2 linked regions of the Fulvivirga ulvae genome follow. The protein of the gene in region 1 interacts with the protein of each later gene in a pairwise test. Links are inferred from orthologs where the notes say so. Each region holds a gene or a part of one and is shown on either strand. Other genes may lie near its edges. The genes, in order: sucC and sucD.

Region 1 (7,673 bases):
TACGTATGATAATTTTACGGATAATTCCTTCATTATTATTAGGGAGGATGCCAAGCCTGGATATGAACCTGGTAGGGATGCACCTAAATTACAAGGAGAACTGTTTAGCGTTTCTGTAATGGAAAATCCAGGAGAGCGAAAATGTGTTCGTTTTGCTACGGATAATAGTGACGGTACATGGATATATATTAAGGCTGTTAACGAAGGTGATTATACTTTAACAATGAATTCAGATAATTCCTTCATAGAAGATCAGCATCTGTATCTTTACGATATATATACTGGCGAAAAATATTCTCTGTCAGAAACAAAAACAATCAATTTCACGGTTGACTCAAATAAGGAATCAAAAGGAGCCCGTTTTGTTTTGAGGAAAAATGACCATAATCAATCGGTAGTTGAATCTCCACCAGTCAATGTATATCCAGTGCCTGCTGCAGACTTTATTAATATAACAGCATATGCAGGTGTACCTACGCATGTCAGGATTATAGATTCTAGAGGTAGGGTAGTTTATCCAGAAGTTAGAATAGATGAGAATGGTGATAGAATTAGCGCTGTTGTGGATATGTCTGGTTTGAGAAGTGGAATATATTTACTAGTATGTAATATTAACGGACAGGTAGTATCAAAACGTATAATAAAAGAGTAAGAATGCGGATAAGGCTTATTGTTGTTGTGTTGTTATGTTTTTTACAGGTAACAGCTATATTGGCTCAACCTGGTGGTGGACCACCCCCCGACCCGGGGGAACCAGTGCCGATATGGGGAATAGAAATATTACTTTTTATAGGGGGAGCTCTGGGTGTTAGAAGGGTTATGAAATCGTCCCGAAAAAAGTGATTCAAATTATAATTGGGATTTAGCCTTGATAACTCATTTTTTGCTAAAACTAAGAATATTACCACGTTGGATCATTATTCTTATTGATTTACTGGTGGTTGGGTGTGCGACCTACCTTGCTTATTTGCTCAGATTTAATTTCGAATTTGAAGAATTAGAACTATTTAATTATACTCTTGGTGTTGGTGTAAATGTGCTCGCTTGTTTGGTTGCACTATTATTAACTAAGAGCTATGCAGGAATTGTAAGGTACACCGGTATCCAAGATGGTTTAAGGGTTTTTTACACACTGATTGTAACCCATGTAATAACCTGCTTTGTCAATTTATTGTATCATTACAATTACGAAAAGAATTTAATACCTTACTCCGTTATTTTAATTGCCTTTCTTGCTTCTTTTTTATTCCTGTTTCAGTATAGACTCTTGATAAAGAATGTGTTTTCTTATTATAGAGGCGTTATTACTAATAAAACAAGAGTTATCATTTTTGGAGCTGGACAACTAGGGATTGTCACTAAGCAGGTGATAGATGGTAGCGACGGCACCAAGTATAAGGTGGTGGGATTTATTGAGGATGATAATAGAAAGATTGGGAAAATCATTCATGGTACCCCTATATACAGCGGACTGGCATTAGAATCTTTATTGACCAGCCTCAAAATTAGTGAATTAATAATAGCAGTTAACCAACTTCCTGTAGAAAGAAAGAATGAAATTGTTGATATATGCCTGGATTTAGATGTTAAGGTCAGAACGGTTCCACAGGTTGAACATTGGGTGAAGGGTGAACTCAGTCTGAACCAAATTAAAGAGATAAATATTGAAGACCTACTCGGTCGAGAGACAATTGAACTTGATAATGAGGCTGTCAGAAATCAGATCTTAGGTAAAAGAGTATGCATTACAGGAGCGGCTGGATCTATAGGAAGCGAGCTTGTAAGGCAAGTTATCCTTTATAAACCATCTCAGCTCATATTAATAGATCAGGCAGAATCTGCTCTTTATGACGTTGAACGTGAGTTTGAAGATGTGAAAGGGATTGAGTTTTTTGTGGCTGATATTACGAATTTTGATAGGTTGAATGATGTTTTTATTAATTTTAAACCGGAAATAATTTTTCATGCTGCTGCCTATAAGCATGTGCCAATGATGGAACGTAATCCTATGGAAGCAGTTTTGTGTAATGTGTTGGGTACAAAAAACTTAGCTGATCTGGCTGTTAAATTTCATGTAGAGAAATTTGTAATGGTTTCAACTGATAAGGCTGTAAATCCTACAAACGTAATGGGATGCTCAAAAAGAATTTCGGAGATTTATGTAAGATCATTGAATAATCATCTCAGGGAATTGGACGATAGCCACACTTCATTTGTGACAACACGCTTTGGTAATGTGCTTGGCTCCAATGGTTCCGTTATACCATTTTTTCAAAAGCAAATTAGTAATGGCGGACCTGTAACTGTTACACACCCTGAAATAACCAGGTATTTTATGACTATTACTGAGGCTTGCCAACTAGTTCTTGAGGCTGGGGCAATGGGGAAAGGGGGAGAAATATTTATTTTTGATATGGGTAAATCCATTAGGATTGTGGATTTAGCAAAGAAAATGATTCAGCTATCCGGGTTGCAGTTAAATCTTGATATAGAAATTGTATTTACTGGTTTAAGGCAAGGGGAAAAATTGTATGAGGAACTACTAGCCAGCAAAGAAAATACGATCGCAACTCACCATCAAAAAATTATGATTGCGAAAGTGCTTGAATACGACTATAATCGGATTACTCAGGATATAGAGCGTTTAAGAAAGGCAATTTTCAGTCATAAAGATGATTATGAAATTGTGAAAATTATGAAAGAAATAGTCCCTGAGTTTAAAAGCAATAGTTCTCGTTATCAAATTTTGGATAAGAAGCATATTGTACCTGCGTCTTAATAGGTTAACAGAATTATTTGAAATAAAATATTCCTTGTTTTTTGATGTAGCTGTGTTAATCAGGAATTAAATCCCCTTAAACCATTCACCATTGTGCATGTAGGAACTTTCTACCATACCAAAGATGCAAAAATGAGGATTTTGGCGTTTAAGCTACGTTTATTAGTAAGAGTAAGGTTAGAGAGTTTTTAACCATTTAAGATATCTAATGTTAACTTGTAAAAAATATTTAATGTTAAGTATTTTATCTATCTAAGATTACTTTCGGCGATTCCTTTGAATATTTCGCCTTGGCCCTTTATTCCTGGCTCTGGATTTAAAAGTAAATATATCCGAAGGTAAATAATATTCAACTTTAACATTAAACAAGAAGTATCCATCATTATTGTTGGGATTCCCTCTAATATGATCAGGTTCAAGACCAAGAGGTGGCAGGTCCAGTTCATGCCTTTTATCGGCCATTGCTTGTACTAGAGGATCTTCTATAGAGGAGTGTAGTTGGTAGGTTGTACTGACGTCGTCTAAATAGTCAGTAAATGTTAATCTGTAGCCGCCTTCAATAGCAATATTTATAAAGGGACTTGCTTTATATTTGATACCGGCTCCAAATGGAATGACGATAGCTAATCGGCTGTAGTTGACGCCTTCTGTCTGTAAAGGTTGAAGAGCGATATACTTTCCAGCCTTTTGTAGATCATTACCGTCCCAATCGGTGGAAGGAACCTCTCCCTTAGGATTAAAATATAGTAAAGCAACCCCCAAAAAACCATAAGGGTTAAATTGAGGTCTTTGATAAAATCGTGCCCCATTTGGAAATGCGTTTATAATTCCTACAACGTTAAACTCTAGATTATCGCTTCGAAATGATAGGTTTCTCAAAATTCTACCATTTACATCAGCATCACGATCGTCTCCCTTTAGACGAAACCAGGTCATTTCAGCCCTTGCTGAAATGCGAGGATTAAAGAAATATTGCATGCCAACGTTTAAGCTTGGTTTGGCGTCCATATACTCACCAGGGTCTTTAAGATCACCAAAATAGGTGGATGTGCCGGTACCTAAAGAAACAATAGCATCTCTTCCTCCGCTAAACCTGAAAAAGCTTTGGGAATATGCTAATTCGGTTATAAATAACAAACCTATGCTGAGTACAGCTACAAATATCTTCATGGTCTAATTATACTCATTAAACTTCAATTTAATAAATAATGTTGGTAATTATAAAAAATAGTAACGTCAAAATGAAGCTATAGTTTTTTACTTACCTGTAAAATCAAAATAGCCCCGCATTTGCAGAGCTATTTGTAGTGCACTCGGAAGGATTCGAACCCTCAACCCCCAGAGCCGAAATCTGGTATTCTATCCAGTTGAACTACGAGTGCATCAGCTATATTGCTATAGCTTATATTTTAAGACAATACTTCTTTTACTTTGGCTGCAGCATCTTTTAATAAGATGGCCGAAGATACTTTTAATCCTGACTCTTCAATGATCTTAGCACCTTCTTCAGCATTGGTTCCTTGTAGACGAACGATGATTGGAATATCAATGTTTCCAATTTTCTTGTAGGCTTCTACAACACCATTAGCCACACGGTCGCACCTAACGATACCCCCAAAGATATTAATCAAAATGGCTTTTACATTAGGATCTTTCAAGATAATTCTAAAACCCGCTTCTACAGTCTCTGCATTGGCTCCACCTCCAACATCAAGGAAGTTTGCAGGCTCTCCGCCTGAAAGCTTAATGATATCCATGGTAGCCATAGCAAGACCCGCGCCGTTTACCATACAACCTACGTTACCGTCAAGTTTAACATAGCTTAAGCCTGATCTTCCGGCTTCTACCTCCGCAGGATCTTCCTCAGTGATGTCTCTGAGTTCAGCGAGGTCTTTGTGTCTGAAAAGGGCGTTGTCGTCAAGGTTTACCTTAGCGTCAACAGCCAGTATTTTATTATCCGATGTTTTTAGAACAGGATTGATTTCGAACATTGATGAGTCAGTGGCCTCATATGCTTTGTAAAGTGAGTAGATGAATTTCACCATTTCTTTAAAAGCATTACCTTCAAGACCTAAAGCAAAAGCAATTTTACGTGCCTGGAAGCCTTGTAGCCCTACTGCAGGATCGATCCACTCTTTCACGATTTTTTCAGGCGATTTTTCTGCCACTTCTTCGATGTCCATACCACCTTCAGTAGAGGCCATGATCACGTTGCAGCTTTTTGCCCTATCAAGCAATATACTCAGGTAGTATTCTTTTGGCTCAGAGTCGCCAGGGTAGTATACATCCTCAGCGATAAGGATTTTGTTAACTTTTTTGCCTTCTTCACCAGTCTGGTGCGTTACCAATGTGCCACCCAGTATGCCTTTGGCTTTTTCAGTTACCTGATCCAAAGATTTGGCTAAAACAACTCCATTTGAACCAGTCTCCTTCACTTTTCCTTTTCCACGTCCACCGGCATGAATTTGAGCTTTGATTACATACCAAGTCGTACCGGTCTCATTGTGAAGTTCCTTCGCTGCATCCAGTGCTTTCTCAGCATTGTCAGCTACGATACCTCGTTGTACCTGTACGCCGTATTTTTTTAATATGTCTTTTGCTTGATATTCGTGAATGTTCATGCTTACAAATTTTTGCACGAAAGTAGTTCTTTTGGTTTTATATTTCAAATATTGTTGATTTAAAATCATGTTGAAGACGCATTCTATATTCAATTTTCATAAGTTTGGATCATACTTAATTCAGGTGGTAATAAAATTATGCTGACAGCAAGTGGAATAACTAAGTCATATGGAGACCTTCGTGTCCTTAAAGGGATTGATCTGCATGTAGAAAGAAAAGAAATTATTTCTATTGTGGGAGCATCAGGGGCGGGGAAAAGTACGTTGCTGCATATTTTAGGTACGTTGGATCAATCTGATAATGGCTCTTTAAGAATAAACCAGTCAGACGTTAGCCGGATGAGCAATAAGGAGAAGTCAGCTTTTCGTAATAAGCACATCGGTTTCATCTTTCAATTCCACAATCTCCTGCCTGAGTTTACTGCCAAAGAGAATGTGTGCATTCCCGGCTACATCGGAAAAAGGGATGCCGCCGAAGTAAGCAGACGTGCTGATGAACTGTTGGAAGTGCTCGGTATTTCCGCCAGGCGTGATCATAAGCCTTCGGAGTTGTCAGGAGGTGAGCAGCAGCGCGCTGCAGTGGCCAGGGCTTTGATCAATGACCCCTCGATTATATTTGCAGATGAACCAAGCGGGAACCTGGATTCAAAAAATGCTAAAGAACTTCACAGCCTGTTCTTCAAACTAAGGGATGAACTGGGACAAACCTTTGTGATTGTTACACACAATGAAGAGCTTGCCGATATGGCTGACAGAAAGCTGGAAATTCAGGATGGGGTAATGCTAACCTAGTATTTTAGGATGTAGATTTAAACGAATTTGTGTCGTTATTGTTGAATTAGTAAAGGTTTGACAATTAATGATATGAGTACCGAACCAATAAATATAAAACCCGCACAAACTGAATTTGATTTACACCCATTAATTATCGGGCGTTGGAGTCCCAGGGCATTTAGCACAAAAGAACCCTCCAGGCACCAAATCCTGAAAATGCTGGAAGCTGCCAGATGGGCACCATCCTCTTTTAATGAGCAACCCTGGCGATTTATTGTAGGAGTCAAAAGCAGGGGAGAGGAGTACCAGAAAGTGTTGGAATGTATAAATGACTTTAACAAAGGATGGGCTGGGCATGCTCCTGTTTTGATGCTGGTATGTGCAAAAAAGGCATTTACACATAATGATAAGCCCAACAGACATTATAGGTATGACTGCGGTGCTGCTATGTCAACATTAAGCTTGCAGGCAATGGCCGATAACCTGTATGTTCACCAGATGGCAGGTATAAATCCGGATAGAGCAATAGAGTTATTTAAGGTGCCGGAAACTTTTGAGGTTTTAACTGGTGTGGCTATCGGATATCTTGGTGACCCGGGCCAACTAACCGAAAAAGACCAAAAATCAGAGGCATCCAGGCGGCAGAGAAAAGAACTTAGCCAGTTAGCGTTTAGCGAATCGTGGGGGAATAGCTTTATCTAGTGGCTTAGTACTTCGGTTTCCACTTCTTCTATCTCTACATGCCCTGAGGGATTAATAGATGCTAGTTTCACTCTTTTAAGCTCATTGATAAGTACAGGATCATATTTGGCAGCTACCCTCACATAATTGTTAGTGAACCCATGCATCATGCCATCTTCAATGTCTTCCTCAAATAAAACCGTATCAATACGCCCCAGGTTTTCCTCGTAAAATTTCCTCTTTTTCTTTTCAGAAAGAGTCCTTAGCATTTTAGATCTCTGATGCCTTACCTTCATGGGCACTGCATTGCCCATCTCAGGTGCCTCGGTATTGGCACGTTCCGAGTAAGTAAAAACATGCAGATAAGAAATGTCAAGCTCATTGAGGAAATGGTACGTCTCCAGAAAGTCTTCATCAGTCTCTCCGGGAAAGCCTACAATAACATCTACACCAATACAGCAATGCGGCATTACAGACCTTATCTTTTCTACCCGGCTGACATATAGCGCACTAAGGTAGCGCCGTTTCATCATTTTAAGGATCTTGTCAGAGCCGGATTGCAGAGGAATGTGAAAATGAGGCACAAATTTGCTTGAGCCTGCTACAAAATCAATAATATCATCGTGAAGGAGGTTAGGCTCAATGGATGAAATCCTGAAACGGTCAATGCCCTCTACCTGATCAAGTTCCTTTACAAGGTCAATGAACTTATCTTGCCTTTTTCCATCCCTGATCCCAAAATCGCCTGTATTCACCCCGGTTAGCACAATCTCCTTTACGCCTGACTCGGCTATTTCTTTGGCAGACTTGATAATGTT
Region 2 (7,620 bases), 2.7 Mb from region 1 along the record:
GAGCCTTAAAAAGCGCCGGGTATCGAAGCCGCTCCGTAAAACAGGAGCTGCGGGATAATCTTATTGAAAAAATCAGAGCAAAAGAAAAGGTATTCTCAGGTATATGGGGTTACGAAGAAACCGTGATCCCCGATCTTGAGCGCGCCATTCTTTCTATGCACGATATTAACCTGCTGGGCCTCAGAGGTCAGGCAAAAACCAGGATGGCCAGGATGATGGTAACCCTTCTGGATGAATACATACCAATAATTGCGGATTCAGAACTTAATGACGATCCCTTCCACCCTATTTCCAGGTACGGAAGAGATATCATTGCAGAAATGGGTGATGATACGCCGATAGACTGGCTGCACCGCGAAGATCGCTACTCCGAAAAGCTGGCCACTCCTGATGTATCCATTGCCGATCTGATCGGAGATGTCGACCCTATTAAAGCTGCTACACTAAAACTTCCTTACTCCGATGAGCGGGTTATACATTTCGGACTCATCCCCCGTTCGCACAGGGGGATATTCGTGATCAATGAACTCCCTGACCTGCAGGCAAGGATTCAGGTAGCACTTTTCAATATACTTCAGGAAGGTGATATTCAGATCAGAGGCTTCAAAGTGCGTATGCCTCTCGACATCCAGTTTGTATTTACGGCCAACCCTGAAGACTATACCAACCGGGGAAGTATTGTAACGCCGCTCAAAGACCGGATCGACAGCCAGATTATCACACATTACCCTAAGGACCTGAAGGTATCAAGAATGATCACTGAACAGGAAGCGCGGATAAAGCCTGAGCAAAAGGAAGCCGTGGAGGTAAACGACATTGCCAAAGATCTTATTGAGCAGATTGCTTTTGAAGCCAGAAACAGTGAGTATGTAGACGCTAAAAGTGGTGTATCTGCCAGACTTACCATATCAGCCTATGAAAACCTGGTAAGCGGAGCTGAAAGGCGTGCGCTGTACAATGGTGGGAAAACCAGTGTACGCATCTCTGATTTATATGGGGTAATACCATCCATAACGGGAAAAGTAGAGCTGGTATATGAGGGGGAACAGGAAGGGCCGGGGATAGTGGCCAACAACCTCGTAGGCAAGGCCATCAGAACCCAGTTTATTCACTTCTTCCCCAACCCTGAAAAAATAAGAAAGCAAAAGGAAGAAAACCCCTACAAACAGATCACTGACTGGTTTGGAGAGGAGCATACCCTGGACCTTTTGAATGACTTTAATAACCAGGACTATGAAAAGAAGCTAAACGAAGTACCCGGTTTAAAAAAGCTGATAGATACTTTTCACAAAGATGTTGATAATGGCACCAGGCTTTTCCTGATGGAATTTGCCCTGCACGGGCTCGCTGAATACAGCATGCTAAGTAAACATCAGCTTACGCGCGGATTGCAATTCAAAGATCTGCTTAGTGGCATGTTTACTATGTCTGGACCTGATGATGATGACGACTCTTCTCCTGATGATCAATATTAATATGGATGGAATTCAATGATATAAAAAGATTGGTAGCCGGAGGTGAATCAGAAACCGTAGAGTTTAAAAGAAAGGCTGCGCACCCTGATAAAATAGTAAAAGAGCTTGTAGCCTTTGCTAATACAAAAGGGGGCTATTTGTTGGTAGGTGTAAATGACGACGGCTCTATTCCCGGGCTGAAATTTCCGGAAGATGATGCTTATGCCCTTGATCAGGCTATAAACAAGTACTGCAAACCTTCCTTAAAAGTAAGGCAGGAAATAGTCCCTATTTCTGAAAAGCGTGCGGTGGTGCTTTACCATGTATCTCCGGGCAAAAAAAAACCTTACTATGTAATTACAGATTTTGAAACGAAGTGGGGACAAGCCTTTGTGAGAATAGATGACAAGAGCATAAAAGCCAGCAAAGAGGTACGCGAAATATTAAAAAGAGGTAATAAAAACAAGGGTGTCAAATTCAATTATGGAGAAAAAGAAAAAATACTCATTGACTACCTGGACAAGAACAAAAGTATAACCCTCAATGAATTTAAGAAGCTCGCACACCTGACTACCTACAGCGCTTCAAGAACACTGATATTGCTTGTACTGGCAAATGTCCTGTCAATTGAACCCAGTGATAAAGATGACTTGTATAGCTTAAAAGCAATATAAGATTCGCACTAAAATGATTGGAAAAAATAAGATAAAATATACCTTTATAAGAAGCTAAAAACTTTTAAAAAGCGATCTTCTCTTCTGTTAATAAAAGTTGGCTATTTTTAATTAGTATGATTCTCTAAATTTCTTTGGTGTATGGCTCAAGCGCAGAAAAATGAAAAGAAAATTTTTGTTCTGGATACCTCGGTAATCATTTTCGAACACAACTCAATCATGAACTTTGCCGAACATGATGTTGGCATTCCGATCACTGTTCTCGAAGAACTCGATCAGTTTAAGAAGGGAAATGACACCAAAAACTTTGAAGCAAGGGAGTTCATCAGGCTAATCGACAAGTTGGCCCAGGGGCAAATGCTACAAAACTGGAATCCTCTTAATGGCAAGGGTAAAGGTAATTTTAAAGTACTGATGCATGCCAGAAGTAAAGTTGATGCCAATGAGGTTTTCGATGAGGAAAAAGCCGATCACCGGATATTAAACTCCGCCCTTCAACTTCAGCAAGAGGCTAAGGGCAGAAAAGTAATACTGGTATCAAAGGATATTAACCTACGGCTAAAAGCTAAATCCCTGGGGCTACCCGCCGAAGACTACAATACCGGAAAAGTAAAAAACGTAAACTCTCTTTTCACAGGTAAAATGGTCTATGAAAGGATCAACCCCGAGAGGATCAATGAGCTTTACGAAAAAGGAAATTGTGAGGCCACTGATATATTGGGCTCACGAAAAATCCACAAAAACGGTTATTACATTTTAAAGAGTGGAAAGAAATCTGTTTTATCTTATTATAACCCGGTGCTGGACCGCATAGAACATGTTGAAAAGAGATCGGCTTATGGTATAAAGCCTCGAAATGCGGAACAGACTTTTGCCATTCATGCCATTCTTAACCCAAACATCAAGCTGGTTACTATGCAGGGAGTTGCAGGTACGGGCAAGACTTTAATAGCCTTGGCCGCAGCACTTGAACAGAAGCGCGACTTTAAGCAGATCTATCTTGCCAGACCCATTGTACCACTAAGTAATAAGGACATTGGCTATTTACCCGGCGATATTAAATCAAAGCTAAACCCCTACATGGAGCCGCTTTGGGATAACCTCAAGTTCATTCAAAATCAGTACCATGAATCTGACAAGGAGTACTCCAAGCTCACTGAAATGGTAAATCTGGAGAAACTGGTAATCACGCCACTGGCATACATCAGAGGAAGGAGCTTGTCCAACATTTGCTTTATTGTGGATGAAGCCCAGAACCTTACCCCTCATGAGGTTAAGACTATTATTACAAGGGCAGGTGAAAACACCAAGATCATTTTTACAGGTGATATCTATCAGATTGACACCCCATACCTTGACTCTCAAAGTAACGGGCTTTCGTACCTGATTGACAGGGTTAAAAACCACGATCTTTATGCACACATAACACTGGAAAAAGGTGAAAGATCGGAACTGGCTAACCTGGCCAATGAGCTTTTGTAAGCCAAAAGAATATTCCACGGTTTTACAAGTAAGTCTTCGGGCTTACTTTTTTATTTTATATCTTCCATTAAAAAAGAGTGAAAGCTCAAATTAACCAGCCCCAGTCTACTTAGCAAAACCGATAAATACAACTTTCTAATTTATGAAAACCACTTATTTGATACTTCTATTAGCATTGGCTGTCTTTTTAACAAATTGTGAAATCAAAAATGAACAACAAACCTCCGCAACTCAGGATACAGTTGAAGAAAAGTCATCGTTATATTATGAATTCACTTCATTCACAAAAAAATATGGTGATTGTAAAACCGATACTTCCGCATATTGCACCCGTATTAACTTAGACTATCCCATATTTAAATCAGAAGAATACCCTGAGCTTACTGACCAAATTAACCACGAAATACAGCAGGGTGTAACAGAGCTGGTTTTCCCTGACACAGCAGAAAATAAAAGCCTGGAACTCTTTGCCGACAGGTTTATAAGTGACTATAAAGAGATAAAGGAAGCCTTTGGAGACGCCTTTGGCTGGTATGCCTACCTGGACGGCAAAGTACTGAGAAATGACAGCATGGTAATATCAATAGAGCTGGCCGCTGATATGTATACAGGAGGTGCCCACGGCAGCTACTATTTACAGTACCTAAACTTTGATGCAGAAACGGGTAATAAAATAACCTTTGAATCACTGTTCATGCCCGGATTTGAAACCAGACTTAACGAGATTGCCGAACAGAAATTCAGACAGAAATACAACCTGAAGCCTGGCCAGGATCTGAGTGATGAAGGTTATCAATTCGAAGACGGAAAGTATTACAATGACAAGAATTTCGCCCTGCTTCCAAAAGGCATAAAATTTTACTACAACAGTTATGAAATAGCGCCATACTCTAAAGGTCCGTCAGAAGTGTTTGTAAGCTATGAAGCCCTGAAAGGCCTGCTAAAAGAAGATTTGTTGATGATGTGATCAGGTCTGAAAATTCCTGGCTTTTAATATCACATAATCTTTCTATTATCCCCATGTATCTGCTGCCCATCAATACTGGCAGCAGATAATTTGATACCGTAAGAAAAAGTACCTGTCAGGGGACAGGCACGGGGATAGAGGATAAGCATGGGGATAGGACATACAACGGGACGGAGAACAACCAACAAGACTATAACACGGCTTTACTAAACTTCCGAAAGTTTGGGAAAGCTTAACTGTTCAGTAGCACCGGCAGATGGATAATGACTGCGAACAGAGACAATTACCCGTGTTACCTCACCCTGCAGTATAGCTTGGACCTGAATTCCCTCGCCAACACGGAAATGGAATTTTATTACTACAACAACTTCAATTTTCACCCCATGATCTGTCCCATGCCAGATCATCTGCCACCCGTTCAATACTGCGAACAGATAATTTGATGCCAGAAGAAGGAGCCTGTCAGGGGACAGGCTGGGGTGGCAATTAACTTCTAGGGGCTGCTACTGCAATAATCCCGTAGGTATAAAATATTTGTAGAATAACCATTTAGACCAGATTGCCCCGTAGGGACAAAATAAACAAACCTTTATATCAATTCGCATGTGGGGAGCCTCCGCAGCTCCTCCCCTATTGATATTAGACCCTATAAGGCCGTTTTGAAGCACTTTCTATTGGCTCATGCCCCCTTTCCCATGATCTGTCCCCCGACAGATCATCTGCTGCCCGTCCACTACTGCAACAAACATTTGGTGTCGTAAAGAAAGTGCCTGGCAGAGAACAAACACTGGGGTAGAAAGTGCTGTCAGAGGACAGGCACTCTGGTAGAAATAACCTTCAATCCCTAAAACATAAAAAGCCGGACATTGCCGGCTTTTTATATGATCTATAATAATGTTATCTATTTATTCAGTGCTTTTAGCATGGTCTCTCCAATGTTTGCAGGAGATTCTACCACGTGAATGCCACACTCTCTCATGATCTTCATTTTGGCAGCAGCAGTATCATCAGCTCCACCGATAATAGCACCGGCGTGGCCCATTCTCTTGCCTTTGGGAGCAGTTTGTCCTGCGATGAAACCTACTACAGGCTTAGGGTTACCTTGCGCTTTAATCCACCTGGCAGCTTCTGCTTCGTAGTTACCACCGATTTCACCAATCATTACGATAGCATCAGTATCAGGGTCATTCATAAGCATTTCAACAGCCTGCTTAGTAGATGTACCGATGATAGGGTCACCACCAATACCAATAGCTGTAGAGATACCCAATCCTGCTTTCACTACCTGGTCAGCAGCCTCGTAAGTCAATGTACCCGATTTTGAGACTACACCAATTTTACCTGACTTGAACACAAAGCCTGGCATGATACCAACCTTAGCTTCTCCCGGAGTAATAACACCCGGACAGTTAGGCCCAACAAGTACCACATCTTTATCCTTGATGTATTCTTTTGCCATCATCATATCCTTGGTCGGAATACCTTCAGTAATGGCAATAATAACTTTAATACCTGCATCAGCAGCTTCCATAATAGCATCAGCCGCAAAAGCCGGTGGCACGAATATGATAGAAACGTCAGCACCTGCTTTTTCAACAGCCTCTCTTACGGTGTTGAATACCGGTTTGTCAAGATGGGTCTGACCTCCCTTTCCAGGAGTAACTCCACCAACTACATTTGTGCCGTACTCTATCATTTGCCCGGCATGAAAAGTACCTTCAGAACCTGTAAAACCCTGAACTATTACTTTTGAATCTTTATTTACTAGAACGCTCATGAATCGTGGATTAAAATTTGTGCAAAAATATAATATTATATGGCTTTACCAAAGTTAAAAGCGCCTGTGACATGCATTTAACATTCCGGCCGTAGTGCAGGAACGTACGCATAGTGTACGGTTTCGTTACACACAAGGCAATTATAATATTATAAAATACTGAAAATGAGACAATTATATATTTGGCATCACAATTGGAATAACTATAACCAAAGGTCAAAGCCTGCTTTATGAACCCCATAAGGCGGGCGCTCAAAATAAAGCAACAAATAGTTTTTTTAGATTTCAAGTCAATGCATAAAAAAGGAGCCGTCTCAAATTGAAGCGGCTCCTTTTTGGCGTTTCACTTAAAGAAACTTATTTCGCGTTAGCGTATCTTTTTGCTACTTCGTCCCAATTCACTACATTCCAGAATGCAGCTATGTAATCAGGTCTCTTGTTTTGGTAGTTCAGGTAGTAAGCATGCTCCCAAACATCAAGTCCTAAAACAGGTGTTCCGCCACATCCTACAGATGGCATCAGGGGATTGTCCTGGTTAGGTGATGAGCATACTTCCACTTTGCCACCTTTGTGCACACATAGCCATGCCCATCCGGAACCAAACCTGGTAGCGGCAGCGTTTGAAAACTCCTCTTTAAATTTATCAAAAGAACCGTAAGCGGCATCAATTGCCTCTGCCAATTCCCCTGAAGGCTTGCCTCCACCATTTGGAGACATCACAGTCCAGAAAAGGTTGTGATTGTAATAACCACCACCATTATTTCTAACCGCTCCGTTGTCTGAGTGATTAGCCAATATATCCTCAATGGATTTACCCTCCATTTCAGTACCTTTAATAGCATCATTTAATTTGCTGGTATAGGCAGCATGGTGTTTCCCATGGTGGATTTCCATGGTACGGGCATCGATATGTGGTTCTAATGCATCATGTGCATAGGGTAAATCAGGTAATTCGAAAGCCATAATTTTATTGGTTTTTTAGTTAAACATTTCTTTTTACTAAGTCTTATGACCAAAGATACACACCACGGGGTAACTACAAAATCGAATCGGTTAACTTCTGTTTATCATTACATTCGATTTATCTATCACCCTCTTAAACCTTTAAAGAAATCTGTCACCAGCAGGCCTGCCTCCTCAGCGTATGGCCCTCTGATAACCTTTGTTTTCGGGTGGATCATGGCCGGATTGATTACGGTGTACCCTCTCTTTTCATCAGCAGCAGCATAGATCAGTTTACCCAACTGCGCCCAATACAGAGCCCCG

The links.
Region 2: the proteins of sucC (region 1) and sucD interact in binary tests that used the Escherichia coli proteins (3 or more experiments, as listed by UniProt). The link is inferred for Fulvivirga ulvae from one-to-one orthologs.

Annotation. Positions count from the first base shown.
Region 1 is NZ_CP089981.1:6,067,150-6,074,822, reverse strand. Bases 3,295-6,190 are described here. They hold sucC (ADP-forming succinate--CoA ligase subunit beta), read right to left. Parts: upstream 5,401-6,190; coding sequence 4,189-5,400; downstream 3,295-4,188. Other genes in these bases: LVD17_RS25415 (ABC transporter ATP-binding protein), read left to right, coding at 5,539-6,190; LVD17_RS25430 (DUF6089 family protein), read right to left, coding at 3,295-3,949. Also shown: LVD17_RS25440 (DUF8693 domain-containing protein), read left to right, coding at 1-652; LVD17_RS25435 (polysaccharide biosynthesis protein), read left to right, coding at 884-2,779; more of LVD17_RS25430, read right to left, coding at 3,038-3,294; more of LVD17_RS25415, read left to right, coding at 6,191-6,192; LVD17_RS25410 (nitroreductase family protein), read left to right, coding at 6,265-6,876; tRNA (N(6)-L-threonylcarbamoyladenosine(37)-C(2))-methylthiotransferase MtaB, read right to left, coding at 6,873-7,673. UniProt on the Escherichia coli protein: Succinyl-CoA synthetase functions in the citric acid cycle (TCA), coupling the hydrolysis of succinyl-CoA to the synthesis of either ATP or GTP and thus represents the only step of substrate-level phosphorylation in the TCA.
Region 2 is NZ_CP089981.1:3,356,375-3,363,994, reverse strand. What follows is about bases 4,417-7,259. They hold sucD (succinate--CoA ligase subunit alpha), read right to left. Parts: upstream 6,355-7,259; coding sequence 5,479-6,354; downstream 4,417-5,478. Other genes in these bases: LVD17_RS14175 (superoxide dismutase), read right to left, coding at 6,712-7,259; LVD17_RS14185 (DUF3298 and DUF4163 domain-containing protein), read left to right, coding at 4,417-4,577. In the rest of the region: LVD17_RS14200 (sigma 54-interacting transcriptional regulator), read left to right, coding at 1-1,475; LVD17_RS14195 (AlbA family DNA-binding domain-containing protein), read left to right, coding at 1,481-2,128; LVD17_RS14190 (PhoH family protein), read left to right, coding at 2,270-3,610; more of LVD17_RS14185, read left to right, coding at 3,753-4,416; more of LVD17_RS14175, read right to left, coding at 7,260-7,317; LVD17_RS14170 (nucleoside deaminase), read right to left, coding at 7,443-7,620. UniProt on the Escherichia coli protein: Succinyl-CoA synthetase functions in the citric acid cycle (TCA), coupling the hydrolysis of succinyl-CoA to the synthesis of either ATP or GTP and thus represents the only step of substrate-level phosphorylation in the TCA.